DNA from 2 places in the Janthinobacterium algoris genome. Region 2 is predicted to be linked to the other one. Evidence: predicted binding sites of a transcription regulator. Region 2 holds the regulator's gene; the other holds the start of a gene.
The links. Region 2 encodes sigma-54, which starts transcription at its own class of promoters, with help from an activator protein. Its sites were predicted from a motif close to TGGCANGNAANCTGCTTT; they were not measured.

Region 1 (15,006 bases), on a different contig from region 2:
ATGCGCATGCCCAGACGCAGGGCGACGGGCTTGTGCTTGCCGGGCCACACGCCGTCGAGCAGCAAGCCATAGCGCGACACATCCTCGATTTCAAAGCCTTGCTGGCTGCGCCGGATAATGGCATGGCGGCCCGACAGGCGACGCGTCAAGCCGTTGTTGTCCTGGCCATCGGGACTGAAATGGCTGAGCAGCACATCGGCTTCCGGGTCCACCAGTTCGAAACGGCCCAGCATGCATTCTTCCAGCGCGAACAGGCGAATCTGGCGCTGTTCGCCCGCTTCCGGCGCCGCATTGACGAGACAGGCAGCCTGGCTCGGGTGCGGATGGCAGTGGCTGGCGGCGGGCAGGTCGACTTCGATCAACTCCTCATCCCAGGCGATGGTGGTAAAACCCATGTCTATCTTGCCTTGCGGCGCTGATAAATCCACGTGGGCAATGCCGGCATTGCGCGCCGTCACGTCGAGGTTGCAGCCGTCGCCCCCAGTCACGCGCGCGATTGAGGCGTCGTCGGCCATCACGCGCACATTCTTGTGCGTGCTGAGGAATATCTGGTGGATTTCCGTCAGGGTGGCGTCGCGGCGCGGCACCAGGATGACGAAGGTGCATACCCATTTCTGCGCCACGGCACCATCGAGGTGGCTGTGGACTTCGACGTCGATCTGGTATTGCCCGTGTTCCTTGTTGCGCGAGGAGAACTCGACAAACACGGGCCGCCAGTCGCCGCGCGTGGTGCGCACGAAATCATGCTGGACGGCGCCGCGCGGTATCAAGTCCGAGCGCAGGCGCAAGGTCAGCTGTGGCGCGCAGGCGGCGCTCATGCCGCGCAATTCCATTTTCAATGTCTGGCGCCCGCCTGCCGCACGGGGATCGAAGCCGCTGATGTGCAGATGGGCTTGCACCGGCTGGTAGACGGGGGGAACTGCTGGCGAGGCAACGGGGACTGGCGTGAATGCCAGGGGCGCCACGGAGGCCGGCACAGGGCCGGTCACGGCTTGGAAGGCAGCGTCATGGGCCGGGGCGTGCGAAAGCGCCGTTGCCGATAGCTCGGAACGGGCGCTGCGCAGTGCGGTCAACAGGTCGTAGCTGCTGGGAGCAGTCATCGCTTGCGGGTGGTTGCCCGCACAGACTGTATCCCCAGGCAAGACCCAGAACGTACAGTGCGGGTGCTCCGGGTTGCTGCATTTTTTCATGACATTCTGACTCGAATCGAGCGGGGATATTTTGCCCTCTGTTCTGCCTAAGAGCTTACGCGCTTTTGCGCCTGCTTGGCAACTTTCGCAGCGCCGGAATGTGCTCTTTTTGCCCAAATTCATGTCCCTGGTCACACCTCGCCCTATATGTCATGGAAACTATTGCCATAAAACATATTTTATATCTTTTTGGATATGTTTTTTTGATATTTCATGAAATTGCACTCCCATCAATGCGCGTGCGCGCCGGTGACGTATTTTTACGTCCGCTATGCGGGCCTGCAGGCGTTTTGCATTATGCTGGCGCAACTGTTCCCCTAACGCTGCCTGACGCCGAGAGATGACCATGCCTGCCCAACGCCCGCTTCAGCTTGCCATAGCCTATGGCGCCACCTTGTGTGTGTTTCTATCCATCGATGCTTTGTGGCTGGCGGTACTGATGAAGTCCGTGTACGCCGCGGCGCTGGGGCCGTTGCTGGCGGACACGCCGCGCTGGGCGCCGGCCACGCTGTTTTATCTGCTGTACGTGGCGGGACTGCTGGTCTTTGCCATTTTGCCCGGACTGCGCGCGCGTCGCGGGCGCACGGCGGCAGCGCTGGGCGCGCTGCTGGGGTTGCTTGCCTACGGCACCTATGATCTGAGTAACTATGCGACCTTGCGTGATTGGCCGCTGACCCTGACGGTGATCGACATGGCTTGGGGTAGCGTGCTGTCGGCCGTGTCGGCGACGGCCGGCTATTGGACAGCTAGCCGCCTGGGGCGGTGAACGCCGCATCGAAGCGTAGCACCAGCAAGGTAATGTTGTCGCTGTGCAAGCCCTTTGGTGGGTGGGCGAGGAAGTCGTCAAACAGGGCGCTGACAGCCTGTGCCGCAGTCTTGCCGGCACACAAGGCGGGCCAACGGCCCGTAAGTGCCAGCGGATCCTCGCAGGCCCAGAAGCCGTCGCTGGCCAGCAAATAATGGGCGCCAGGGCGCACACGCAGCACGCGGCGGTCTCCCAGGTGCGCCAGGAAAGGCGGCAAGGTGGATGCATCGAGGCCGCGCAGCGGTTTGTCGAGCTGCAAGCTGTCACTGATGGCGTTGCCTAAAATGAATGCCTGCGAGATTTGCGGATGGTGCTCGCCATGCACGGCGGCGCGCCAGCGCGTTTCGTCGAGCGCGCCGCGCATGGCATACACGGTGGCCGGCACGTGGTCGACGGTCAGGACGCTGGCCGCGCCGTCGACCAGTTCATACAGGCGCGAATCGCCCACGTGATACAGCAGCGGCGCTTCGCCGGGTGGCACTTCCAGCAAGGTCAGGGTGGTGCCGGGCGGACGCGCCTGGGCTGGCGCGTCCCTAGCGAAACCGTCCTGCAAGCGCGTGTGCAAGGCGTCGAGCCTGGCTGCCAGGCTGGCCGTGTCGAGGCAGGCCGGTACGGCCAGCAAGCCTTGCACGGCCGCTTCCGCCGCCTCGCGCCCTTGGCCGTGACCGCCCATGCCGTCGAGCACGGCGGCGCGCACATGGCCGGGCGGCCAGCCCGGTACCTGGCAGTGGAACGGTGCCTGCCGCGACAGGCAGACGGCATGACCGCTGGCATCGATCAGCAGAAAGTTATCCTGGTTTTCGCGCCGCGGCACGGTGCCGGCACCCACGCTGCTGCCGGCGGCGGCATCAAGCCAGGGGCCGAAGTCTAGCGCGTCTTTGAGTAAATGCATCGGTTGGAGCGGTCCAGGCGGTCAGCAATGTTGATCATGGGGGACAGCTTAGCCGAAATTGTGCGTCGGTGATACCTTGCTTGTCGCATAAAAAAACCTGCGGCAGCAGGCTGGCGCAGGTTTTAGAGGGTGGCGGGTGCCGATCAGCGGCGATGGCCCCAGCCATGACCGTGGCCGCGGCCGCGGTCATAGTAATCGCGGTGGCCATGGTCGCGGTAGTAGCCGCGGCCCGGTTGCACGTAGACGACAGCAGGCGGGCCGTAGTAGCGCGGTGGCGGTGCGTAATACACAGGCTGCGGCGCAGGCTGGTAGTAAACGGGCTGAGGCGCAGGCTGGTAATAGACGGGCTGTGGTGAGGGCTGATAATACGTTTCACGGTAACCGCCGCGATAGCCGCCACGGTCGTAAGAGCGCTCATTCGTGCTGATGCTGTTGCCGACGGCGGCGCCAAGCACGCCACCGACGATTGCGCCGTTACGGCCACCGGTGCTATTGCCAATAGCCGCTCCGACGACGGCGCCTGCAACGGTATTGAAGTCGCGGTCACCGGCGACTGCGGCCGAAGACACAGCCACTGCCGCTACCATTACCGCACCCAGGAGTTTCTTGTTCAACATGGCATTTCCTTCCATTCCGGCGAGATCACAATGATCTGCATGAACTGGACTATATCCGCTGCCCACCGCTTGTTCCACGTCTAATACAACTTATTACAATCAGGGCGGCGTGGTAACAGTTTTCAGCCGAACACGCTAGGCGCATGCGCTTGCCATTCCGGACGCAGCAGGCTATACATTTTGACGTCACGCATGACGCCATTGATGAAAAAGGCCTGGCGCTTCACGCCTTCCTCTGTAAAGCCGCACCTTTGCGCGATGCGCTCGGAAGCCGTATTTTGCGGGTCCATCAGCAATTCCAGGCGGTGGTAGGGATAGGCCTTGAACAGGTAGTCGACCACCAGGCGCGTCGCCTCGCCACCGTAACCGCGCCCGCCCCACTTGGGGTCGAACAGGCGGTAGCCGATTTCGCGGCAAGCCGGGGTGCGGCCCTTGAAGTGCGTGATCGACCCGATGATGTGCTGATGATGGTCTTCAATCAGAAACAGTTCACTATCCTCCGTGACCAGGCCCGTCTGCATGAATTCGCGCCGAATCGCTTCGGGCGATTTGAAATGCATGGAAAAGAACTCATTGCGCGCGGGCAGATCATTGGTCAGCGCGATATAGGTATTCAGGTCGGCGGCGGTCAAATGCCGTATGGTGCAAAGAGTTCCCTTGAGCATGGCGGTATCCGGTAGCGATCACGATCTGCATGGTAATCGACTATGGGGGAAATAGGCAATCGCTCCCGTAAAGTTGCTGCAACGCCAGAATAAATACGCTATCGTAGAACGCCACGCCTTGCCCAATGGCCACGGCGCACCCGCTTCGACCTTGTTGACTGGAACTCAATTCATATGCATACCATCCTGACTGGCGCGCCACTGCGCCGTTCCGCTTTATCCCTTGCCCTTGGCTGCATCGTCAGCGCCGGCGCCTTTGCCGCCGCGCCAGGCAATACGCCGCAAGCGCTGGTGCAGGTGCGCGACACCGCGCTGCAAAGCGACTGGGCATATGCCCGCCTGGCCGACATGACGGATTTGATCGGCCCACGCCTGTCCGGTTCCGCCGGCGCCGCCGCCGCCGTGCAGCAGGTAGCCGACACCATGCGCCAGTTGGGCGCGAAAGTCACCTTGCAGCCGGTGAAAGTGCCGCACTGGGTGCGCGGCGTGGAAACGGCGGAAATCGTCGATTACGCGGGCCGTCCGCAGGGTGTGTCGCAGCGCGTGGTGCTGACCGCCCTGGGCGGCTCGGGCGCCACCCCGGCTGCCGGCCTGACGGCGTCCCTCATTATCGTCAAGAGCCTGGAAGAACTCAAGGCGCGCGCGTCGGAAGTGAAGGGCGCCATCGTGTTGATCGATACGCCGTTCGACCAGGAGATGGCCGAGCGCGGCCTGGCCGGCGTCACCTATGGCCAGGGCTCGCGCGCGCGCTTCCTTGGTCCGAAGACGGCGGCCGACCTGGGGGCGGCTGCCGCGCTGGTGCGTTCGGTCGGTGGCGCCGATTTTCGCATTCCACACGCGGGCGCCACGGGCTTGGACGACAATAAACGCATTCCCGCCGCCGCCGTCACGGTGGAAGACGCCTTGCTGATGGGCCGCCTGGCTGCGCGTGGGCCGATGAAAATGCACTTGACCCTGACGCCGCAAAACCTGCCGGACGCGGACAGCTACAACGTGATTGCCGACTGGCCGGGCACGGACAAGGCTGACGAAGTGGTGGTGGTCTCGGGCCACCTCGATTCATGGGACCTGGCCACGGGCGCGCACGACGACGGCGCCGGCGTGGTGGCGGCCATGGGCGTGCTGGAAACCCTGAAAAAGCTCGATTACCACCCGCGCCGCACCATCCGCGTGATCGCCTGGATGAACGAGGAAAACGGCGGGCGCGGCGGTCAGGCGTATTTCGAGGCCCACAAGCAGGCGCTGGGCAAGCAATATGCGGCCATCGAGATGGACAGTGGCGCCGGGCGCCCGTTCGGCATCCTCGCCAGCGTGGGACCGAAGTCGGAAAAACTCTTCGCCCCGCTGCGTGCCGCCCTGCAGCCCATGGGCGCGCACGCGTTCACGCGACGCGACGCGCTGGGCACGGGCGACTTGCACCGCCTGGAAACGGGCGGCGTGCCCAGTTTCGAGCCGCTGGTCGACAGCCACAGTTACTTCCACTATCACCATACGCCGGCCGACACGCTGGACAAGGTCAACCCTGATAACCTGAAGCGCAACGTGGCGCTGATGTCGTCGCTGGCCTGGTTCCTGGCCAATATCGACGGCGAGATCGGGCGTGCGCCGGAGCAGTCGGAGTAAGGGGGCGCTTGCCTCTTTACTTCGAGTAACCCTGCATATCAGCCGCCGCATCGTGGCGGATGCCCCACCACGGCAAGTAGGCATTGTTTTCGCCGCGCGCGCGGAACCACGGCTTGTCGTGGGCTATGGGGCGCACCGTGCTCGGCGGCGCGACCAGCACGCCCGTGACGCTGTCAAGATCGCTGGTGCCCGCCACCAGCACGGGCTTGCCGACATGGTTTGCATGGGCGATGCCCAGGGCCACGTTGGTCAACGCCGTGCCGGCGCCCATTTCGCCCAGCAGGGCCGGCGTGTTGAAGGTTTGCGGCAGGAAGTCGAAGTCCGGCACTTCCAGGGTCAGCGCCTGCGCCAGCTGGCCCAGCCGGTCGGAGGAGGTGGGCAGGGTCCGGATGGCGTCGTGGATGACGTAGCCAATATCGGACTCCTTCTTGCCGCCATGGCTTGCGCATCGCCCTTGCCCTGGGAACGGTAAGGAGCATACGCGTCATCGGCTTCGGCGGCGCGGTCCTTGTGCAGGGAGTCGGCCGGGGCATCGCAGTCCTCGTCAAATTGTTCGCCGGTGTCGGCAAAGCGCTTCGAACGCGCCAGGAATGCCTCGGGCAGTTTGGGTGCCTTCATCGGCAGCAACCAGGCCTTGGGCGGCAGGGCGTTGATGCGCGTGCCGGCAGTCTTGGCGAGAATGATGACGATGGGCGCGAACAAAAAGGTCAGTATCTTGCGCCCTATGCCTCTGCTGGCCCGCATGCCCTTTTCGATCGAGTATTCGGCGACCAACGAATGCGGGTACCAGAAATCGATGCTGTCCGGTGTCAAGGGCTGGCCATTGCGCTGCCAGATATCGTAGTCCTTTTCATTTTCCTGGCCGACAAGGTGATTTTGCGCAAACACGCGCTGGGTGAAGACGCCGTCACCGCCCGTATCGGCAATTTCCTGCGCCGACATGCCGCGCCAGCCTATGCCTTGGACGGGCGTGGCGGAAATCACCTGGTCGTGCGGATTAAAATACAGGCTGACCCTGCCATAGGTGGAACCATGCAAGCCGTAGTCTGCGCGGTCGAAGGCGGCCGTATAGCTGTCCTTGCGTTCAGGCTTGCGATTGGCGCTGAACTCGTCGACAAAGGCCGCATCCTGCTGGCACGCCCTGATCGATTGCACGAGCCGCGCCAGGCGCCAGGCGGCAAACACGAAATACGGGCGCGGCGGGCAGGCATACACTTGCCGGTCATTCGTCGGGTTCATGTGCTGGATATGCATCCACAGGAACAGTTCTTCGGACAAGCCCTGGCCCCATAGGTCAGGCAGGGCGCTGCAACCGTTGGCGAACGGCCCGCCGCCCCAGTAATTCTTTTCGTTGAGATAGATGCCGTCGCCAAATGCCTGCAACTCTTCGCCGTTGGCCCTGTAGCCCCAGCGAAAGCGGATCACGGGTGAATTACCATGGTCAGCCAGCAAGAAGGTAGTGGCGTTGCGCTTGGGATTGAGGAAGTCGTCATCCGTCAATTCGCGTGCGTAAGTGGCGGCCTGCATCTGCCCGGCGGCCGGGCCAGGTATCACCAAGTCTTCATGGCGGCGCTTCAGGCGGGCATTCAGGCCGTCGCACAGGCCTTGTTCGGTCTGGTCATACCATTCGCCGTCGGAATTGACGCCGTGCACAAAGATGATGGTGCCGGGACGCGGCAAGCGCGTGACGGCCTTGAGCAACGCATGGCTGAACAAGGTCGTGCCTTCAGCTTCGGCGAGCAGGATGCAATTGGTATCGAGCGTAGGGGCGGGCGACATGCGGGCGCTCCCTCCAGGATGGGAAAGCAGAAACAGCTGCGCCCAAGCAAGCTCAGGCAATCTGCACTATATGCGGATTGCCTGAAGCGGGACTTGCGTGGTGTCAAGAAAGGAGGAGCGGGGGGGGCGTGCCGGGGGAATCAGATCGCGTTCAGTGGTATCTTCAGGTAGCGTACGCCGTTGTCTTCCGGCTCGGGCAGCTTGCCCGCGTTGATGTTGACCTGGATGGCGGGCAGGATCAGGGTCGGCATCTCCAGGGTGGCGTCGCGGCCCGTGCGCATGGCCACGAATTGTTCTTCCGTGATGCCGTCGCGCAAGTGGATGTTGCCGGCACGCTGTTCGGCCACCGTCACTTCCCAGCGCGGCGCGCGGCCGTTGGGTGGGTAGTCGTGGCACATGAACAGCCGCGTCTGCGGCGGCAGCGCCAGCAGGCGCTGCGCGGAGCGGTACAGCAGGGACGCGGAGCCGCCTGGAAAGTCGCAGCGGGCCGAACCCACGTCCGGCATGAACAGGGTGTCGCCGACGAAGACGGCGTCGCCGATCTGGTAAGCCAGGTCGGCCGGCGTATGGCCGGGAACGTGCAGGGCGCGCACTTCCAACTTGCCAATATGAAACACCTGGTCGGGCGCGAACAGCTGGTCGAACTGCGAGCCGTCGGCCTTGGCGTCATCCTGGTGGTAGACGGCGGCGAACGCCTGCTGCACCGTCCGGATAGCGGCGCCGATGGCCACGTCGCCGCCCAGCTGCTGCTGCAGGTAGGGCGCGGCGGACAGGTGGTCGGCATGCGCATGGGTTTCCAGCAGCCAGCGGCACTGCAAGCCGTGTTCGCGCACGAAGGCGACCACCTTGTCAGCCGACGTGGTCGAAGTACGGCCCGCCTTGGGATCGTAGTCGAGCACGGAATCGATGATGGCGCAGTCCTGGCCATCCGCTGCGTAGACGACATAGGTGACGGTGGCGGTGGCGGGGTCGAAGAAAGCTTGGATTTGTGGGGTCATCGCGGCGGCAAGGGACGGGTAAGGAACGGACAGGGAAAGGCATTATATCGCCAGTGTGCGCTAAAAAAATGTTGAGAATTGACATTGAACATGCGAAAAACAGATAAGTAAGCACGCATGCACCCATCACAGTTGTGCGCAGCCTGGCGCTTGCTGCGTGGTAACCTCATTCTTCCAAGGAGGAATTCATGAACGATATCACTGCACGCAGCGAACAGTACCGCGGTTTTACGATTTCGGTGACCCCGCAAAAGGATAACGACGATTTATGGGATTTTACCTACCGCCTGCAGCGCGAGGGCGAGAGCGCGGCGCAAGCGATCACGCGCAGCCGCACCCTGGGCGGCTATGCGGCGCCCGAGACGGCTTGCACGGCCGGCCTGGAAGTGGCCAGGACGGAAGTGGATAATCTGCTGCGTCCTTGAACCAGCGTAAATCGTTTAGCCCGAAAGTCAGCCTGACCGTGCGCTGGCGCGTGAAACACGTCGCTGGCGGCCGCGCTTCATGCTACGATTTCCACTATTGAGTCAGTCACAAGGAGGCACCCCATGGAAAACAGTTCTAAAATTCACTATAAAGGCTGGGAAATCGTTCCCCTGGCCGTGCCCACCGCCGATGGCAAATGGTCGGCCAGTTGCGACATCGAACGCGCCACCGCGGAAGGCCTGGAAGTGTTTGAAGGCTCGACCATGCAATTCGTGCGCGACGACGAGGATGGCGCGATTGCCGCCGCCTGCGAAGAAGCCGTGCGCCAGATCGACAACATCATCGCCAACCCGCTGGTGCGCCTGGCCTAGTTTTTTCAGTCTCATCGTGTTCCTGCAGCCGGCGCCCGCCGGCTGTTTTGCGTCTTGCGTCTTGCGTTTGGCGCGAAACAAGGTCTGCGCCCATCCAGTTAAATCCACGGCCTGTTGCATGTTTCAATATGATGTTCCATATGAAATAGTTGAAGCAAAATTGAAACGTAATTGAAACATTGCGACCATCGGGCGTGATATCGCTATTCCCTTGCGTGACAGTGCGCGCCACGCCGCTGCCTGGCCATTTCCCTCGCATTACACTGTGCCGTAGCGCACTTTGCGGGCAGGTGCAGGGTGCTGGCACGGCATTTGCACTACTGATGCTCATAGCAAGTCCATGAAACATTCGGGACGACCCGAATCCCATAAGGTGAACACATGACTCAATACTCTGCAGGTGCCGCATTCCGCAAGGCCGTCCAGGAAGAATCCCCGTTGCAAGTCGTCGGCGCCATCAATGCCAACCACGCCTTGCTGGCCAAGCGCGCCGGCTATAAAGCCATTTATTTGTCCGGCGGCGGTGTCGCGGCCGGCTCGCTGGGCTTGCCCGACCTGGGCATTTCGAGCCTGGATGACGTGCTGACCGATATCCGTCGCATCACCGACGTGTGCGACCTGCCGCTGCTGGTCGATGCCGACACGGGCTTCGGCTCGTCCGCCTTCAACGTGGCGCGGACCGTGAAATCGATGATCAAGTTCGGTGCTGCCGGCCTGCACATCGAAGACCAGGTGGGCGCCAAGCGCTGCGGCCACCGTCCGGGCAAAGAAATCGTGAGCAAGGAAGAAATGGTCGACCGCATCAAGGCGGCCGTCGATGCGCGCACGGACCCGAACTTTGTCATCATGGCGCGCACCGATGCGCTGGCCGTCGATGGCCTGGAAGCGGCACTGGAACGCGCCGTCGCCTGCGTCGAGGCGGGCGCCGACATGATCTTCCCGGAAGCGATCACGGACCTGGAGATGTACGCCACGTTCGCCAAGGCCGTCAATGTGCCTATCCTGGCCAATATTACAGAATTTGGTTCCACGCCGCTGTTCACGCTGGACGAACTGCGCAGCGCCCACGTGGGCCTGGCCCTGTATCCGCTGTCGGCCTTCCGCGCCATGAACAAGGCTGCCGACAATGTCTACCGGGCGCTGCGCCGCGACGGCACGCAAAAGAATGTCGTCGACACCATGCAGACGCGCATGGAGCTGTATGAATCGATCAATTACCACGACTTCGAGCAAAAGCTCGATGCGCTGTTCGCCGCGCAAAAGAAATAAGTAAAGAAGCAGGGACCGCATGCCGGTCCCGCAGTGACGCACCCGAGACTATTCAATCTGGAGAACACAATGACCGCACCGCAAGTCGCTACTTTCAAGCCTAAAAAATCCGTCGCCCTGTCCGGCGTTACCGCCGGCAACACGGCGCTGTGCTCGGTCGGCAAGACCGGCAACGATTTGCACTACCGCGGCTATGACATCCTGGACGTGGCCGACAGCTGCGAATTCGAGGAAATCGCCTACCTGCTGGTGCACGGCAAGCTGCCCACGGCGGCCGAGCTGAAAGGCTACAAGGCCAAGCTGAAATCCCTGCGCGGCCTGCCGTCGGCTGTCAAGTCGGCCCTGGAAGCGCTGCCGGCCGCCGCCCACCCGATGGACGTGATGCGCACGGGCGTGTCCGTGCTGGGCTGCACCCTGCCGGAAAAAGACGACCATAACGCGCCGGGCGCGCGCGATATCGCCGACCGCCTGATGGCGTCGTTCGGCTCCATGCTGCTGTACTGGTACCACTACAGCCATAACGGCAAGCGCATCGAAGTGGAAACGGACGACGACTCGATCGGCGGCCACTTCCTGCACCTGCTGCATGGCGAAAAGCCGTCGGCGTCGTGGGAAAAGGCCATGCACACCTCGTTGATCCTGTACGCGGAACACGAATTTAACGCCTCGACCTTCACCAGCCGCGTCATCGCCGGCACGGGTTCCGACATCCATTCGGCCATCACGGGCGCCATCGGCGCGCTGCGCGGCCCGAAACACGGCGGCGCGAACGAAGTGGCGCTGGACATCCAGAAACGCTACGACAATGCCGATGAAGCGGAAGCGGACATCCGCGAGCGCGTCGCCAACAAGGAAGTGGTGATCGGCTTCGGCCACCCCGTTTACACGATTTCCGACCCGCGCAATAAAGTCATCAAGGAAGTGGCCCGTTCGCTGTCGCTGGAAGCCGGCTCCACGAAAATGTTCGACATCGCCGAGCGCCTGGAATCGGTCATGTGGGAAATCAAGAACATGTTCCCGAACCTGGATTGGTTCTCGGCCGTGTCGTACCACATGATGGGCGTGCCGACAGCGATGTTTACGCCGCTGTTCGTCATTTCGCGTACCTCGGGCTGGGCCGCCCATATCATCGAGCAGCGCATCGACAATAAGATCATCCGTCCGAGCGCCAACTATGTCGGCCCGGAAGATCTGGAATTTGTACCGATCAAGGATCGCAAATAATGAGCTCAGTAATGACTACCCCGATGAACACCTTGCACCGCAAACCCTTGCCGGGCACCCAGCTAGACTATTTCGACACGCGTGCCGCCGTCGATGCGATCCAGCCAGGTGCCTACGCCACCTTGCCCTACACCTCGCGCGTGCTGGCCGAAAACCTCGTGCGCCGCTGCGACCCGGCGACCTTGAACGCTTCCCTGAGCCAGTTCATCGAACGTCGCCGCGACCTCGATTTTCCATGGTTCCCCGCCCGCGTCGTCTGCCATGACATCCTGGGCCAGACGGCCCTGGTGGACCTGGCAGGCTTGCGCGACGCCATCGCGGCCCAGGGCGGCGACCCGGCCCTGGTCAATCCCGTGGTGCCGACGCAGCTGGTCGTGGACCATTCGCTGGCCGTCGAATGCGGCGGTTTCGATCCCGACGCCTTCGCCAAGAACCGCGCCATCGAAGACCGCCGCAACGAAGACCGTTTCGACTTCATCGACTGGACCAAAAAGGCATTTAAAAATGTCGACGTGATCCCGCCGGGCAACGGCATCTTGCACCAGATTAACCTTGAGCGCATGTCGCCCGTGATCCAGGTGCAGGATGGCGTGGCCTATCCCGATACGCTGGTGGGCACGGATTCGCATACGCCAATGGTCGATGCGCTGGGTGTGATCGCCATCGGCGTGGGCGGCCTGGAGGCGGAAAGCGTGATGCTGGGCCGCGCCTCGTGGATGCGTTTGCCCGATATCATCGGCGTCAAGCTGACGGGTAAACCACAGCCGGGCATCACGGCCACCGACACGGTGCTGGCGCTGACGGAATTTTTGCGCAAGCAGAAGGTTGTATCGTCCTACCTGGAATTCTTCGGCGAGGGAGCGTCGCACCTGACCCTGGGCGACCGTGCCACGATTTCCAACATGGCGCCGGAATTCGGCGCCACGGCCGCTATGTTCTACATCGACGCGCAAACCATCAAGTATTTGAAACTGACGGGCCGCGACGACGAGCTGGTGAAGCTGGTGGAGCTGTATGCAAAAGAGACTGGCCTGTGGGCCGACAGCCTGGTCGACGCGCAGTACGAGCGCGTCTTGAGCTTCGACCTGTCGTCCGTCGTGCGCAATATCGCGGGACCATCGAATCCGCACAACCGCGTGCCGACCTCGGAACTGGCCGCGCGGGGGATTTCCGGCGTGGTGGAAAACGAGCCGGGCAAGATGCCGGACGGCGCCGTTATCATCGCGGCCATCACCAGTTGCACCAACACGAACAACCCGCGCAACATGATCGCCGCCGGTTTGATCGCGCGCAATGCGAACCGCCTGGGCCTGACGCGCAAGCCGTGGGTGAAATCGTCTCTGGCGCCGGGCTCGAAAACCGTGGAACTGTATCTGCAGGAAGCGGGCCTGATGACTGAACTGGAGCAGCTGGGCTTTGGCGTGGTGGCGTTTGCCTGCACTTCGTGCAACGGCATGTCGGGCGCGCTCGATCCGGTCATCCAGGAAGAAGTGGTGTCGCGCGACCTGTACGCGACGGCCGTTTTGTCGGGCAACCGCAACTTCGACGGCCGCATCCACCCGTACGCGAAACAGGCTTTTCTCGCCTCGCCGCCGTTGGTGGTGGCCTACGCGATAGCCGGCACCATCCGCTTCGACATCGAAAAGGACGTGCTGGGCATCGCCCCGGATGGCAAGCCTGTCCTGCTGAAGGATATCTGGCCGTCCGACGAGGAAATCGACGCCATCGTCGCTTCCAGCGTCAAGCCGGAGCAGTTCCGCAAGGTGTACATCCCCATGTTTGCCGCGCAGGTGGACGATGGCATCAAGGTCAGCCCCCTGTACGACTGGCGGCCTCAGACAACGTATATCCGTCGTCCGCCATACTGGGAAGGCGCGCTGGCCGGCGCACGCCCATTGAAAGGCATGCGTCCGCTGGCCGTCCTGGGCGACAACATCACGACCGACCATTTGTCGCCATCGAACGCCATCATGCTCGATAGCGCGGCCGGCGAATATCTGGCGAAGATGGGTTTACCCGAGGAAGACTTCAATTCCTATGCCACGCACCGGGGCGACCATTTGACGGCGCAGCGCGCCACGTTTGCCAATCCGACCCTGAAAAACGAAATGGTGATCGAGGATGGCAAGGTGAAGGCCGGCTCGCTCACGCGCATCGAGCCGGAAGGCACCATCTCGCGCATGTGGGAAGCCATCGAAGTGTACATGGAGCGCAAGCAGCCCTTGATCATCATCGCCGGCGCCGACTATGGCCAGGGTTCTTCGCGCGACTGGGCCGCCAAGGGCGTGCGCCTGGCCGGCGTGGAAGCCATCGTGGCCGAAGGGTTCGAGCGCATCCACCGCACCAACCTGGTGGGCATGGGCGTGTTGCCGCTGGAATTTCTACCTGGCGTGAACCGCAAGACCCTGGGCCTGGACGGCAGTGAAACCTATGACGTCGTGGGCGAGCGCACGCCGCGCTCCAGCCTGACTTTGCTCATTCACCGCAAGAACGGCGAAACGCTGGAAGTGCCCGTCACCTGCCGCCTCGATACGGCGGAAGAGGTGTCGATCTATGAGGCGGGCGGCGTTCTTCAACGCTTCGCGCAAGACTTCCTCGAATCATCCAAGGCAGCGTAAGCAGCTCGTCATTCACCGGGTGACGTGCAGGCGCGCGCTGCCCGGCTTTTCAGGAAATCCTATGACCCACGTACCCCAAATGAAAATCCCTGCCACCTACATGCGTGGCGGCACCAGCAAGGGTGTGTTCTTTCGCCTGCAGGATTTGCCCGCCAGCGCGCAAGTGCCGGGCGCGGCGCGCGATGCCTTGCTGCTGCGCGTGATCGGCAGCCCCGACCCATACGGCAAGCAGATCGACGGCATGGGCGGCGCCACGTCCAGCACCAGCAAGACGGTGATACTGGCAAAAAGCGCCAAGCCGGAGCATGACGTCGACTATCTGTTCGGCCAGGTTTCCATCGACAAGCCGTTTGTCGACTGGAGCGGCAATTGCGGCAACCTGTCGGCGGCCGTCGGCTCGTTCGCCATTGCCAGCGGCCTGGTCGACGCTGCGCGCGTGCCGCGCGACGGCGTGGCCACGGTGCGCATCTGGCAAGCCAATATCGGCAAAACCATCATCGCCCACGTCCCCGTGACGCATGGCGAAGTG
Region 2 (15,006 bases):
CCTTGTCGCGCCAGGCCAGCCTCATTGGTTGAGCCTGGCTGATTTACGCTTGCCCGCTTTGCTGCCATACTTCGGTTCTGAATAACTTCCTGGCAGAAGCAGCAATACTGTTCCTTGTCCCCCTGTCCATGGCTATCCTGTCCGACATCATCCTGTATCCGATCAAATCGTGCGCCGGCATCCACTTGCAGGAGGCAGTGCTCACGCATTCCGGGCTGATGAGCGAGCATGTGTTCGACCGCGAATGGATGGTGGTGGACCTGCAGGGCCGCTTCCTGACCCAGCGCGAACATCCGCGCATGGCGCTGATCGTGCCGTCCATCAAGGCCACCACGCTCGAATTGCGCGCGCCGGGCATGCTGCGCCTGGAAATCGCGCTGGGCTTGCCGCATCCGCAACTGGCGCCCATGCTGGAGGTGCAGGTGTGGGACGATACCGTGCGCGCCTACGATTGCGATGAGGTCACGGCCACCTGGTTTTCCAACGCCATCGGCGTGCCGTGCCGCCTGGTGCGCTTTCACCCGGACGTGGTGCGCGCCACCAGCACAGAATGGGCGAATGGGACGGATGGCGTGGCCGCCTCGACCATGTTTGCCGATGGCTACCCGGTGCTGATAGCGGGTACCGCCTCGCTCGACGATGTCAATGATAAACTTCGTGCCGCCGGCCGCGAAGCGCTGCCGATGAACCGTTTCCGTCCCAACCTGGTGATCGGCGATATCGGCGCCTTCGAGGAAGACTACGCCGAGTTCCTGCAATTCGGCGCGACTACCTTGAAACCCGTCAAGCCGTGCTCGCGCTGTCCGATTCCGTCGGTGGACCAGGCCACAGGCGTGCCCGGACCGGACCCGCTCGACGTCATGCATGGCTATCGCGCCAAGCCCGAGCTCGATGGCGCCATCTGCTTCGGCATGAACGCCATCGTCACTGACGGCGGCGACGAGCGTATCGTGGTAGGGCAGGACATCGGTTTCGAACTGGCATTTTAAGCATGGCGCCCGTACAGAAGGGTTTAAGGTTTCTATGAATCAAGCAATACCGCCGGACCCGCGCATTGCCAGCCTTGAAGCCGAAAACCGGGCCTTGCACGCGCGCATGGCTTTCCTGCTGGAACAGGTCGAGCGCAACCATGACATCATGTGCCGCCACCAGGCGTTTGACCTGGAAATCGTCAGCGCGTCCACGTTTCCCGAATTGATCGGCACCATTTTTCGCACCTTGCCCGTGATTTCCGACCTCGACGGCGTCACCTTGAGCCTGCTCGACGAGGATGACGATATCGTACTGGTGATGGAAAAACTGGGTGTCGATTTCAGCGCCTTTCCGCAGTTGCTGTTCGTGCATGCCGTGGCGGAGCTGGGTTTTGCTGCGCCGGCTTCCGTGGCCGAGGGACAAGCGGCCTTGCCGCCGTTGCCGCTGCTGGGACAGTTCGATGCACCCGTGCATGGCCCGCGCTTTCCGCAGATCGACGCTCCCCTGCGCAGCGTGGCCCTGGTGCCCTTGCTGCGCAACAAGCGCCTGATTGGCAGCCTGAACCTGGCCAGCGGCGACGTGACGCGCTTTACGCCCTCGCTGGGCACGGATTTCATCAAGCACATGGCCTCCATCATCGCCATTTGCCTGGAAAACGTGATCAGCAATGAAATGCTGAAATACATCGGCTTGACCGATTCCTTGACGGGCGTCTATAACCGGCGCTATATCGACCGCCGCCTGCTGGAAGAAATCGCCCGCGCGCGGCGCCAGAATTATTGCATCTCATGCATGTATATCGACATCGACCATTTTAAGCTGGTCAATGACACCTATGGCCACCAGGGTGGCGATGAAGTGCTGCGCGAAGTGGCCACGCGCATCCGCACGGAGTTGCGCCGCTCCGATGCGCTGGGCCGCTTCGGCGGCGAGGAATTCGTTGTGCTGCTGATCGACGCCGCCCTCGATAGCGCGACGTTTGTCGCCGAACGCATCCGCGCCAGTATCGCCGGCACCATGTTTGACTTGCCGGGCAGCGCGCAAGCGTGGGTCAGCGTGTCGATAGGCGTGGCCAGCCTGGAAGCGAACGCGGCGCTGCTACCCATCGAAACGGTGGCGCAGCAACTGGTGGCGCACGCCGACCAGGCCCTGTACCAGGCCAAGGCGGGCGGACGCAACAAAGTCGTCAATTGGCAGGCGCAGGTGGGCTGACCAAGATCGGTTGATTATTTCAATAGCAATGTTTCCGCTTTGGCCACGGCATCGGCCGTGCCGCGCAGTACCACCACGTCACCGCTGGCCAGCCGCGTCTCGGGGGTAACATCAAGGCTGCCGCGGCCGCGGCGGATGGCCGTAACAAACGCGCCGCAGCCAGCCACGTCGATCGTGCTCAACGGCAAACCCACGCAGTGCGCGCCCTCGTTGATGGTGACCGTATGCAGGCGTTCCAACTCGGCATCGTCGCCCGCGTCGCTGGAACCGTGGAAATAGCCGCGCAAGGAGGCGTAGCGCTCTTCGCGCGCCGCCTGCACCCGGTGCACCACGCGGCGCAGGGGCACGCCCATCATGATCAGCGCGTGCGAAGCGAGCATCAGGCTACCTTCCATCAATTCCGGCACCACTTCGGCCGCGCCCGCCCTTTTCAGCAGGTCGAGGTCGGTGTCGTCGTGGCTGCGCACGATAACGGGCAAAGTCGGCGCCATTTCTTTAAGTAGATGCAATAACTTCAGTGCCGAGGGTGTGTTGGCGTAGGTAATCACCACGGCGCTGGCCCGGTAGATGCCGGCCGCCACCAGGCTTTCGCGCCGGCCCGCGTCGCCATACGAGACGTGGGCACCGGCCAGTTGCGCTTCCTGCACCCGTTCCGGGTCCAGGTCCAGCGCGTGGTATTCGATCTTTTCCTCTGCCAGCAGGGTGGCCAGGCTTTGCCCGCTGCGCCCGAAGCCGGCGATCAGCACGTGTTTCTGCGACGCCATGGTGCGCGTGGCGATCTTGGTAAGCGCCAAGGATTGCATCATCCAGTCGTTGGCCGCCAGTTTCATGACGATGGCGTCGGACTTGGCGATGAGGAAGGGCGCCGCCAGCATCGACAGCACCATCGAGGCCAGCACCACCTGCACGACGAACGGGTCCATCAGCTTGATGCCGCCAGCCAGGTTCAGCAGCACAAAGCCGAACTCGCCCGCCTGCGCCAGTCCCAGCCCCGTGCGCAAGGCCACGCCGTTGCTGGAACCGAACAGCCGGGCCAGGCCCGCGATCAGGGCGAATTTCAGCAGCACGGGGCCGCACAGCAGCAGCAAGACGAGCCACCAGTTGTCGAGCACGACGCGGATATTGAGCAGCATGCCGACGGTGATGAAGAATAGGCCCAGCAGCACGTCGCGGAACGGCTTGATATCCTCTTCCACCTGGTGCTTGAATTCCGTCTCGGAAATGAGCATGCCGGCAACAAACGCCCCCAGGGCCAGCGATAGCCCGGCCCGTTCCGTGATCCAGGCCGCGCCCAGCGTAATCAAGAGCAGGTTGAGCATGAACAATTCTTGTGAGCGGCGCTTGGCGACGATGGTCAGCCAGCCCCGCACCAGCTTCTGGCCGATGAACAAGAGCAAAATGAGTACGACCAAGGCCTTGCCGCCCGCCCAGGCCAGGGTTTCGGCCAGGTTGTCCGAATCGCGCGTGAGGGCGGGAATCAGGATCAGCAGGGGCACCACGGCCAAGTCCTGGAACAGCAGGATGCCGATGATCTTGCGGCCGTGTTCGCTTTCCAGCTCCAGCCGTTCCGTGAGCATTTTCGAGACGATGGCCGTCGACGACATGGCCAGCGCGCCACCCAGGGCGAAGGCGGCTTGCCAGCTCAGGTGGATGTAGGCGGACAGGTAGCGCCCGACGAACCAGCCGAAGACGACGGTGGCGACGATGGTGGTGACCACCTGCGCCATGCCAAGGCCGAAGACGATGCGCCGCATGGCGAGGAACCTGGGCAGAGAGAATTCGAGCCCGATGGAAAACATCAGGAAGACGACGCCGAACTCGGCCAGGGTGTGGCTGGCCTCGTTTTCCGCTGCCAGGCCCAGCGCGTGGGGGCCGATGACGATGCCGACGGCCAGGTAGCCCAGCATGGGCGGCAAATGCAACATTCTGAAAGCGACCACGCCCAGCACGGCGCTGCCGAGTAACATCAGGGTCAGTTCAAGCGAGGAAAACATGGGTTGCCCGGTACGGTCAATGGAAATCGTTGTTTGTTGTGACTGGCAAGTTTTTTGCTTTCCTAATTCGTTTATACTTTGGGCATGAGTGTAACCCATGAAAAAACAATGCTGAAAGCTTTTGATCGAATTGACATGCAAGTGACGACCGAGCGCGCCGTCGCGCTGGCCCGTACCACCTTGCAGATCGAGTCCGACGCCATCGTTGCGCTGCACACGCGCCTGGCCACGGACGACAGCGTGGGCCGCGCCGTGGCGATGTTGTTGCAATGCAAGGGACGCGTCGTCGTCTCCGGCATCGGCAAGTCCGGCCATATCGCGCGCAAGATTGCCGCCACCCTCGCTTCCACCGGCACCCCGGCCCTGTTCGTGCATCCGGCCGAAGCGGCCCATGGCGACCTGGGCATGGTCACCTCGGAAGATGCTTTTATTGCCATATCGTACTCCGGCGAATCGTCGGAACTGATGGCCATCATGCCCGTCGTCAAGCGTATGGGCGGCGTGCTCATTTCCATGACGGGTAAACCGAACTCCAGCCTGGCCCAGTTGGCCGACGTACACCTGGATATTTCTGTTGAGAAAGAAGCCTGTCCGCTGAACCTGGCGCCGACGGCCAGCACCACCGTGACCCTGGCCCTGGGCGATGCGATCGCCGTGGCCTTGCTCGACTTGCGCGGCTTCAAGGAAGAAGATTTCGCCCGCTCGCATCCTGGCGGCGCCCTGGGCCGTCGCCTGCTGACGCATGTGCATGACGTCATGCGCAGCGGCGAACGGGTGCCCAAGGTAGCCGTGGACGCGTCCTTGCTGCAGGCGCTGGAAGAAATGACGAAGAAGGGCATGGGCATGACGGCCGTCGTCGATGCGAATGACCGCCCTGTGGGCGTGTTCACCGATGGCGACTTGCGCCGCATGTTCGAGCGCGTGCAGGATTTCACGCAAGTGGCGATCCGCGACGTCATGCATGCGCAGCCGCGCAGCATCGCGCCCGAGCGCCTGGCCGTCGACGCCGTGGCCGTGATGGAGCAGTTCCGCATCAACCAGATGTTGGTCGTCGATGCCGACGGCAAGCTGGTGGGCGCCCTGCATATTCATGATCTGACGCAAGCGAAGGTGATCTGATGGACAGCGTAGCGGACAACTTGGCGCGCGCGGCCAAGGTCAAACTGATGATCTTTGACGTCGATGGCGTGCTCACCGACGGCAGCCTGCATTTCGGCCCGGATGGCGAGATGATGAAAACGTTTAATGTGTATGATGGCCTGGGCATCAAGCTGCTGCAGGAATCGGGCGTGCAGACGGCCATCATCAGCGCGCGCCGCTCGGCCATCACGGCGCGCCGCGCGCAAGACCTGGGCATTACCCATGTGCACCAGGGCGGCCACGACAAGCTGACGCCGTTTCGGGAACTGCTGGCGCTGACGGGCTTGACGGAAGAGCAATGCGGTTATATCGGCGACGATGTCATCGATGCGCCCATCCTGCGCCGCGTGGGCTTTGCCGTCAGCGTGCCGGGCGGGCGTCCGGAAGTGCAGGGACTGGCGCACCATGTGACGCAGGCCGGCGGCGGCCGCGGCGCGGTGCGCGAGATCTGTGAATTCCTGCTGCGCGCCCAGGACAACTATGCGCGCGTCATGGCGCCGTTCCTGGAGTGAGGCGCATTGCCATGCCGCCAGTGAGATTTGAAAGAGTGAAATCCTATGCGTAAGCCAGGAGGCGCCCATCGCTGGCGCATGATTTTTACCGTGCTGGGGGCCGTCGTCTTTGCGCTGGGCAGTTTTTGGCTGTTGGAAGTGATGAACAAGAATGCCCAGGACATCACGGCCAGCAAGCATCTGGATGAGCCAGACTATTTCATCACCAATTTCAGCCTGGTGCGCATGGACTTGACGGGCAAGCCCAGCTATATCGTATCGGGCACCAAGCTCACGCATTATCCGCTGGACGATTCATCCGATATCGACCAGCCCTTCGTACGCAAGCTCACGCCAGGCATGCCGCCGATGAACATGAATGCGGAATTGGCGCATATCGACCAGGACAATACCCGGCTGCAACTGCACCGCAATGTCGTGATCGACCGCGTGGCCAGTCCGAAGGCGCAGAAACTGACAGTCAAGACGGAAGCGCTGACGGTGTTCCCGGATGAGGAAAGAATGGAAACGGACGTGCCCGTCGATATCCTGACGGGCGCCTCGCGCATCAATGGCATCGGCATGAAGGCCAATAACGCTACCGGCGTGGTGGAAGTGCAGAATGCGCTGCGCATGGTCCTCCCGCCGAAACCGCGCCCGGCCGCGGCGGCAAAATGACAGAATGAAACAAGGAAACCATACTATGAAGAACATCTTGCTGTTGACCGTATTTTCTCTGGCCATGATGGGCGTGGCGCATGCCGAGAAGGCCGATTCCGAGAAGGAAGCCGTCATCACGGCACGTAGCGGCCATGTCGATGACGTCAAACAGGTGCGTACCCTGACGGGCGACGTCGTGCTGGTCAAGGGTACTTTGACCATGAAGGCGGGCCGGGCCCTGATCACGGAAGATCCGCAAGGCTACCAGTTCATTACCTTCTGGGCCGATCCCGGCAAGCTGGCCACCTTCCGCCAGAAGCGCGATGGCGCGGGCGATCTGTGGGTCGAAGGCGAAGCGGAGCGCGTGGAATACGACAACAAGACGGAAGTGGTGAAACTGTTTTCCAAAGCCAAGCTGACGCGCCTGGAAGGCACAAAAGTCACTGACGTGGCCAATGGCGCCTTCATCTCATATGACAGCCGCAAGGAAGTGTTTGCGATGGAAAACTCCGACAGCGGCACCAGTACCGCGGATGGCGGCAGCGTGCGCATGGTGATCCAGCCGAAGACCAAGGCACCGGCGGCGGAGAAAGCGCCGGCCACGCCTGCGCCAGGAAAGAAATAATGGACAATACTCGTTGCGGCAGCACCCTGATCGTTCGCGGGCTGCAAAAAACCTATGGCAAGCGGCAAGTCGTACATGATGTTTCGCTGCAAGTCGAATGCGGCGAAGTGGTCGGGCTATTGGGTCCGAACGGCGCCGGCAAGACCACCTCGTTCTACATGATCGTCGGCCTGGTGCCGTCGGACGGCGGCAGCATCGATATCAGCGGCGTGGACATTTCCCGCCTGCCGATCCACCGCCGCGCGCAGATGGGCCTGTCGTATCTGCCGCAGGAAGCATCCGTGTTTCGCAAGCTGACGGTGGAAGACAATATCCGCGCCGTGCTGGAAATCCAGACCGTCGAAGGCCGTCCCCTGAAGAAGGCCGAGATCGAGGAGCGCCTGGATAAATTGCTGGCCGACTTGCAGATTGAAAAGTTGCGCGAGAACCAGGCGCTGTCCCTGTCGGGCGGCGAGCGGCGCCGCGTGGAAATCGCCCGCGCGCTGGCCACCGACCCGCGTTTCGTGCTGCTCGACGAGCCGTTCGCCGGTGTCGACCCCATCGCCGTGATCGAGATCCAGCGTATCGTGCGCTTCTTGAAGGAGCGCAATATCGGCGTCCTCATCACCGATCATAATGTGCGCGAGACGCTGGGTATCTGCGACCGTGCCTACATTATTAACCAGGGCTCGGTGCTGGCGTCAGGACGCCCCGACGACATCATCGCGAACGAGTCGGTACGCCGGGTCTATCTGGGCGAACACTTCCGCATGTGAGCCAATGAAACAATCATTGCAGCTGCGCACTTCGCAGCACCTGGCACTGACGCCGCAGTTGCAGCAATCGATACGCCTGTTGCAATTGTCTACCCTGGAATTGCACCAGGAACTAGAGCAATTACTGACGGACAATCCCTTGCTCGAGCGCCTCGACGATCCGCTCGACCGTTCGCTGCGCCTGCTGTCCGATGGCGCCTTGAGTTCCACGGCCGCGCCGGCCGATGCACCGCCCCAGCCGCCAAGCCAGGAGGCGCCTGCAGCGCCGGCCGAAGCGGAGACCTTTGATGGCGAGGCTGGCGACAGCCCGGCCGCAGCGGATGGCGGCGACAGCGATTGGAGCGAGGCGAGCCGGGGCAAGGCGCCCGACGACGAAGATTCGCGCCCGCAACTTGAAGCCCATCACTGCACCCTGCGCGAACATTTGATGGAGCAGATGCGCGTGACGGTGCTCGAATTGCGCGACCGCGCGCTGGTCGAGCTGATCATTGACGCGCTCGACGACAATGGCTACCTGGAAGAGTCGCTCGACGACATCCTGGCACGCCTGCCGCAAGAGCTGGAAATCGACGCCGACGAGTTGCGCACGGCCTTGTCCCTGCTGCAAAGTTTCGATCCGCCCGGCGTGGGCGCGCGCAATGCGTCCGAATGCCTTGCCTTGCAAATCAAGCGTTTGCCGCATATCGCCATGGTGACGCGGCGCATGGCCCTCGTCATCGTGGAAAAGCACCTGGCCTGGTTTGCCCAGCGCGATTTCAACAAGCTGAAAAAAGCCCTCGATTGCGACGAGGAAGACTTGCGCGAAGCGCAGACCGTGATTCGCCAGTGCAATCCGCATCCGGGTGCCGTCTTCGCCTCAGATGTGTCCGATTACGTGGTGCCCGACGTCGTCGTCAAGCGCGCGCGCAATGGCTGGCAAGTCACCCTGAACAACGACGTCATGCCGCGCCTGCGCGTCAACGCCATGTACGCCAACTTGCTCAAGCAGGGCAAAGGTGAGGGCGCCATGGGCGCACAGTTGCAGGAAGCCAAGTGGCTGATCAAGAATATGCGCCAGCGCTTTGACACGATCTTGCGCGTGGCGCAGGCGATAGTAGAAAGACAAAAGAACTTTTTCTCGCATGGGGCCGTTGCCATGCGCCCCCTTGTGCTCCGTGAAATAGCTGATACACTGGGTTTACACGAGAGTACTATCTCGCGGGTAACAACTCAAAAGTACATGCTGACCCCGCATGGCATGTTTGAGTTGAAATATTTCTTTGGTAGCCACGTCGCCACCGAAGCGGGGGGCGAAGCGTCATCGACGGCGATACGGGCATTGATCGTGCAACTGACAGGAGCAGAAGACCCTAAAAATCCTTTATCCGACAGTAAGATTGCGGACATGCTGGGGGAACAAGGCATGGTGATTGCGCGACGTACTGTTGCCAAATACCGGGAAGCGTTGAAAATTCCGCCAGTGAGCCTGCGTAAGTGTTTGTAAGTTTTTTTCGGTTCCTCTGCGGGCCGGAGTCGATGGACCGCACGAACCCGATCATCTTTAGGAGTGTGTATGAATCTCACCATCAGCGGACATCATCTCGAAGTCACACCAGCCATCCGTGAATACGTACAAACGAAGCTGGAACGCGTGAAACGTCATTTCGATCAAGTCATCGATATTGCCGTGATTCTGACCGTGGATAACCTCAAAGAGAAAGAAAAACGTCAAAAGGCTGAAGTCAACCTGCGTCTGAGTGGCAAGACCGTCTACGTGGAAAGCCTGGGGCAAGACCTGTATGCCGCGATTGATACCCTGATCGACAAGTTGGACAGGCAAGTGATGAAGTACAAAACCAAAGTGCAAGGGCACGGTAAAGAGGCGATCAAGCATCTGCCAGACAACTCGGACGAAGAATTCGCCGCCGCCTAAGAACACCAAAAAACCTACTGCGCGTCGCGATTTGCGGCCTCCGATGCTTACTGTGCATATGCACAGCTCCGCTTCTCAGCCACAACTCACATCCGCTCGCTACGGTTTTCCCACGTGTTCTACGGCCTGCGACTTTGAACCGGTTGTGATCAACTAAGGGCGCACATTGCGCCCTTTTTTGCGCCCGGACCTGTCAAACGCAATATTCCCCTCGCAAGCGCTAGAATGTTCCCGTTCTCACTTTTTTTCATTTTGCCATGAGCGACTTCGTCCAGACCTCCATTCGCAACCGCACGGGCCACATCGTGCTCGACCGCCCGAAAGCCTTGAATTCCTTGTCGCTGGACATGGTGCGCGCGCTGAGCGCGGCTTTGCTGGCCTGGCGCTACGATCCGCAGGTGGACGCCGTCGTGATCCGTTCCAGTAGTGAAAAAGCCCTGTGCGCCGGCGGCGACATCCGTTTCTTTTACGATGCGGGCCTGGCCACGCCGCAAGGCGGCAGTGCCCAACTGGAAGATTTCTTTACGGAAGAATATGCCTTAAATCATTTAATTCATTTCTATCCGAAACCGTATATCGCCGTGCTGGATGGCGTGGTGATGGGCGGCGGCATGGGCGTGGCGCAAGCCGGGCCAGGCAACCGCCTGCGCATCGTCACGGGCCGCACGCGCATGGCCATGCCGGAAGTCAATATTGGCTTGTTCCCGGACGTGGGCGGCAGCTATTTTCTTTCCCGCCTGGCGGGCCAGCTGGGCCTGTACCTGGGCTTGACGGGTTTGACGATCAACGCGGCCGATGCCCTGTACACGGGCCTGGCCGATGTGTACCTGCCTGAGGCGCACATGGGGGCGCTGTTGGACCTGTTCGAATCGACGCCGGGTGAGGCCTTGCCGGTGGCCATCAAGGCGCTGGCGGCACCGTTCCAGGCCGAGGCGGGCGCTTCTGTCTTGGCCGCGGCGCGCGCGGCGCTGGACCGCCATTTCGGCGCCCCTTCTGTTGCCGCCATCATGGCTTCGCTGGCGCAGGATGACAGCGTGTTCGCCAGCAAGGCCTTGGCGGCCATGCGTCTGCGTTCGCCGCTGATGATGTCGGTGACCCTGGAATTGCTGCAGCGGGGCGCCCACCTGGGTCTGGCCGATTGCCTGCGCATGGAGCGCACGGTGGTACGCCACAATTTCGAGCATGGCGAAGTGATCGAGGGCGTGCGCGCGCTGGTGGTCGACAAGGACAATGCGCCCCGCTGGAATCCATCCAGCCTGGACGAGGTCGATGCGGCCATGGTGGCGCGTTTCTTCGCTCCCGTCTGGCCGGCCGCCGCACATCCGCTTTACCGTCTGAATTAATTAAGAGCGCTCGCGGTGGCGCAGAACCACGCGCTCGTTGGGGCCGAAGTATTGCGCCAGCCGTTCCGCCATGTACACGGAGCGGTGCTGGCCGCCCGTGCAACCCAGGGCCACCGTCAGGTAGCTGCGGTTATCGGACTTGAATGACGGCAACCATTTCTCGATGAAGGCGCGGATGTCGGCCAGCAGTTCCAGCGCGCTCGGTTGCGCGTCGAGGAAGGCGATCACGGGCGCGTCGCGTCCGTCGAGCGGGCGCAGCGCCAAGTCGTAATAGGGATTCGGCAAGGCCCGCACGTCGAAGACGAAATCGGCGTCCAGCGGCACGCCCAGCTTGAAGGCGAACGATTCAAAGAACAGGGTCAGCGGGGCGCGTTCGGCGGCGACGATATCCTTGATCCAGGCGCGCAATTTGTTGGCGCTCAGTTCCGAGGTGTCGATCACATGGCCCAGCTGTTCAATGGCAGACAGGCGTTCGCGCTCTTCCGAGATGCATTCGATCAGGGTGCGGCGGCTGGCCGGATTCTGATTTGGGCGCAATTCGTGCGACAAGGGATGGCTGCGCCGCGTTTCGGAGAAACGCGCCACCAGGGAATGCGTGGTCGCCGTCAAAAACATGACCTTGACGTCGTGCCCTTGGTCGCGCAGCAGCGCCACATTGTGTGGCAGGCTGGTCAGCGACTCGGCGCTGCGCGCATCGACGGCGACGGCCAGTTGCGGCGTCCCTTCGTCGAGCAGCGTTTGCACCAAACTGGGCAGCAAGGCCGGTGGCAGATTGTCGACACAATAATAGCCGGTATCTTCCAGCACATTGAGCGCGACGGATTTACCGGAGCCGGATATTCCGGTGATAAGGACGATATGCATACGCCGATCATACAATAAAGATCGGCGCTGCGCTCCCGAGGCAACTATCTTTACAAATTATTGCAATTTGGACTGGAGTGTTGGTTAAGCAAATGCTGGTGTCTTACCGAGCTCTCAATCCCCACTCATCGCCAAACGTTGGTGTCGCAGGGATTTCGGAGAGCGCTGCTCTCCGCCTGCGCAACGGTTCGCCCTTGCAAGGGTGAACTCCACTGCAGACTAGTCACCGCTCATAGCTAATCTCTGCCGCTCCATGAACTCCTGCAAGGTATCGATGCCGCGCAGTTGCAAAATCGTATTGCGCACGGCCGCTTCCAGCAGCACGGCGATGTTGCGGCCGGCGGCGACGGGGATGACAACCTTGCGCACGGGCAAGCCGAGCACGTCTTCCGTGGGGAACAGGAAGGGCAGGCGCTCGACTTCTTCTTCCAGCGCGTTGCGGCGCACCAGATGCACGATCAGTTTCAAGCGCATCTTGCGGCGCACGGCCGTTTCGCCAAAGATGGCCTTGATGTCGAGCAAGCCCAGGCCCCGCACTTCCAGCAGGTTTTGCAGCAGGGGCGGGCAGCGGCCTTCGATCATGTTCGGCGCGATGCGCGAGAATTCCACGGCGTCATCGGCCACCAGGCCGTGGCTGCGCGAAATCAGTTCCAGGCCCAGCTCGCTCTTGCCCAGGCCAGAGTCGCCCGTGATCAGCACGCCGACGCCCAGCACGTCCATGAACACGCCATGCATGATGATGCGCTGCGCCAGCTTTTTCGACAGGTAGACGCGCAGGAAGTCGATCACTTGCGCGGCCGGCAGCGGGGTGGAGAACAGGGGAATGTTTTGCTCGTCGCAGATGGCGAGGATGTCGGGCGGGGTTTCCAACCCTTGCGCGATGATCAGCGCGGGCGGGCCGCCAGCGATCAGTTCGCCAATCACGTGGGTGCGCGTATTGACCTTCAGGCGCTGGTAGTAATTGATTTCCTGGTGGCCGAAGACCTGGATACGGCCTGGATGGATCAGGTTCAAGTGGCCCACCTGGTCGGCGGCCGACGAGACATCGCCCGAGATCAGGCGCTCGCCGCCGGGGAAGCCGGCGAACCAGCCCAGTTGCAGACTTTCACGATTATCGTCGTACAGGCGTTGTATCGTCAGTGGCGTTTGCAACATGGCAGTCTTCTTCAGGAGTGGAGGAATACCTGAAGTTTAACCCGCCGCTTGCAGACTGGGTTGCCAATTGACGATGCGCGAATGCACGGATTTCGGTTCCGGATCCGTGGCCAGCGCCGTGCGGAAAGCATCGTCGGAAAACATTTCGGCAATTTCCGACAAAATTTCCAGATGTTGCTGGGTGACATGATCGGGAATCAGCAGGAAAAACAGCAGATTGACGGGCTTGCCATCGGGCGACTCGAAGGGAATCGGCTCGGCCAGGCGCACGAAGGCGCCCAGCGGCGCTTTCAAGGTCTTGCTGCCCTTGACGCGGCCGTGCGGTACGGCCACGCCATGCCCCAGGCCTGTCGAGCCCAGGCGTTCGCGGGCAAACAGATTGTCCGAAACGGTAGAGCGGGCGATGCCGTAGTTGTTTTCGAAGATCAGGCCGGCTTGCTCGAAGGCGCGCTTTTTACTGGAGACTTCCAGGTCCAGCAGGACGTTTTCGAGGGATAGTATTTTGCTAAGATTAGTCATGACACTCAATGAAATGGTGCAATGCGCAGAGGGCTTGCGAGCCGAATTATAGGCCTGTTTCTGCGGCCTGTAACGCCAATTCTCAACAGTATACGCCCGCTGTGGGCGCAGTGTGCGCTACAGCCCATGTCGCCATCATTTTGGCAAAAAACCAACACCGGGGTGTATCGGCTATTTCTTGATTAAAAACACGCGGCGCGCCGGTTTTTCCGCCGCCGAATGCCGATTTTCCGATTTTTCAGCGTCTCTGACCTGCACTGGGGCACTACTGCAACGTTGTTTTAAAACACCGCCAACATTCCTGTTGGCATGATTTCAAGGTGTTGCGCCGTGTTACTGGCGCGCATTACGCAGATTGGCCGGCATCGCGCCCGTGCTGTAGTTGCTGCGCCACGGATTGATATCGAGTCCGCCGCGGCGCGTATAGCGCGCATACACGGACAGTTTTTGCGGCTTGCACTGGCGCAAGATATCGACAAAGATGCGCTCCACGCATTGCTCATGGAATTCATTGTGTTCGCGGAAACCAATCAGGTAGCGCAACAGGCTTTCCTGATCGATCTGTGGTCCTGCATACGCGATCTGCACGCTGCCCCAGTCCGGCTGACCCGTCACCAGGCAATTCGATTTGAGCAAGTGTGAGACGAGTTTTTCTTCCACCGGAGCCTCATCCAGCGCTGCCTTCAAGAGTTGCGGCGAAGGCGTGTACTCGGTAATTTCCAGGTCCAGGCGGTCGAGCAGTACGCCATCGAATTCGCCCATTTTGAGCTTGCCAAAATCTTCCTGCAAGGTCAGTTCCACTTGCACGGGCGCGCCAAAACCCATCGACAAATCCTGCTTGAGCAGGGCCAGCAGCGCATCCGGGCCGTCCAGTTTGGTCTGGTTGAACGAGTTCAGGTACAGCTTGAACGATTTCGATTCAATGATGTTCGGCGAATCGGCCGGCGCGCTGACCTTGGCAATGGCCACCTGCGGCTTGCCGCGCTGGTTCAGCCATGACAGTTCGTAGGCATTCCAGATATCGAGGCCAAAGAACGGCAGTGTGCCGTGCAGTTCCAATTCATCGCGCTTGCCTTGGCGGGGAATCGGGAACAGCAGTTCCGGTGCGTAATCGCTGCGGTAGGCGGAGTTTTTGCCCAGGGGCGATTGTTCGGCGAGGTCGTGGGTGGCGGTCATGGTCGTGTGGCGTGAATTCAGTCAAGCACGCATGGTAGCCTAATTCCCCCAGCGGCGAGTAGTCGCCGTTGGGAGGTGATGCTTAACCTAAAAACAGCTTATACACAGGATTGCTGCTTTCATCCCAGTAACGGTACCCCAGGGTGTCGAGGAAGCGGGCAAACTCGCCCATCTCGTCGGGTGGCACT

Region 1: the regulator sigma-54 is predicted to act here: its motif matches at 9,668-9,685, upstream of prpB (methylisocitrate lyase).

What each region holds. Positions count from the first base shown of each region.
Region 1 covers NZ_JBNYXZ010000012.1:81,673-96,678, reverse strand. Annotated here, with positions in the region: gene ACQ4W7_RS18435 (FHA domain-containing protein) at 1-1,100, opposite strand, end outside; gene ACQ4W7_RS18430 (DUF2177 family protein) at 1,537-1,956, shown strand; gene ACQ4W7_RS18425 (PP2C family protein-serine/threonine phosphatase) at 1,937-2,887, opposite strand; gene ACQ4W7_RS18420 (glycine zipper domain-containing protein) at 3,031-3,504, opposite strand; gene ACQ4W7_RS18415 (GNAT family N-acetyltransferase) at 3,627-4,169, opposite strand; gene ACQ4W7_RS18410 (M20/M25/M40 family metallo-hydrolase) at 4,344-5,792, shown strand; gene ACQ4W7_RS18405 (hypothetical protein) at 5,809-6,174, opposite strand; gene ACQ4W7_RS18400 (T6SS effector phospholipase Tle3 domain-containing protein) at 6,129-7,571, opposite strand; gene ACQ4W7_RS18395 (MBL fold metallo-hydrolase) at 7,712-8,569, opposite strand; gene ACQ4W7_RS18390 (hypothetical protein) at 8,758-8,994, shown strand; gene ACQ4W7_RS18385 (hypothetical protein) at 9,118-9,366, shown strand; gene prpB (methylisocitrate lyase) at 9,748-10,635, shown strand; gene prpC (bifunctional 2-methylcitrate synthase/citrate synthase) at 10,705-11,859, shown strand; gene acnD (Fe/S-dependent 2-methylisocitrate dehydratase AcnD) at 11,883-14,477, shown strand; gene prpF (2-methylaconitate cis-trans isomerase PrpF) at 14,539-15,006, shown strand, end outside.
Region 2 covers NZ_JBNYXZ010000010.1:183,367-198,372, reverse strand. Annotated here, with positions in the region: gene ACQ4W7_RS16805 (MOSC domain-containing protein) at 129-989, shown strand; gene ACQ4W7_RS16800 (GGDEF domain-containing protein) at 1,024-2,184, shown strand; gene ACQ4W7_RS16795 (cation:proton antiporter domain-containing protein) at 2,199-4,178, opposite strand; gene ACQ4W7_RS16790 (KpsF/GutQ family sugar-phosphate isomerase) at 4,287-5,297, shown strand; gene ACQ4W7_RS16785 (KdsC family phosphatase) at 5,297-5,830, shown strand; gene lptC (LPS export ABC transporter periplasmic protein LptC) at 5,876-6,487, shown strand; gene lptA (lipopolysaccharide transport periplasmic protein LptA) at 6,513-7,094, shown strand; gene lptB (LPS export ABC transporter ATP-binding protein) at 7,094-7,849, shown strand; gene ACQ4W7_RS16765 (RNA polymerase factor sigma-54) at 7,854-9,332, shown strand; gene hpf (ribosome hibernation-promoting factor, HPF/YfiA family) at 9,402-9,761, shown strand; gene ACQ4W7_RS16755 (enoyl-CoA hydratase/isomerase family protein) at 10,019-11,104, shown strand; gene rapZ (RNase adapter RapZ) at 11,105-11,968, opposite strand; gene hprK (HPr(Ser) kinase/phosphatase) at 12,188-13,123, opposite strand; gene ACQ4W7_RS16740 (PTS sugar transporter subunit IIA) at 13,160-13,642, opposite strand; gene queF (NADPH-dependent 7-cyano-7-deazaguanine reductase QueF) at 13,976-14,818, opposite strand; gene ilvA (threonine ammonia-lyase, biosynthetic) at 14,901-15,006, opposite strand, start outside.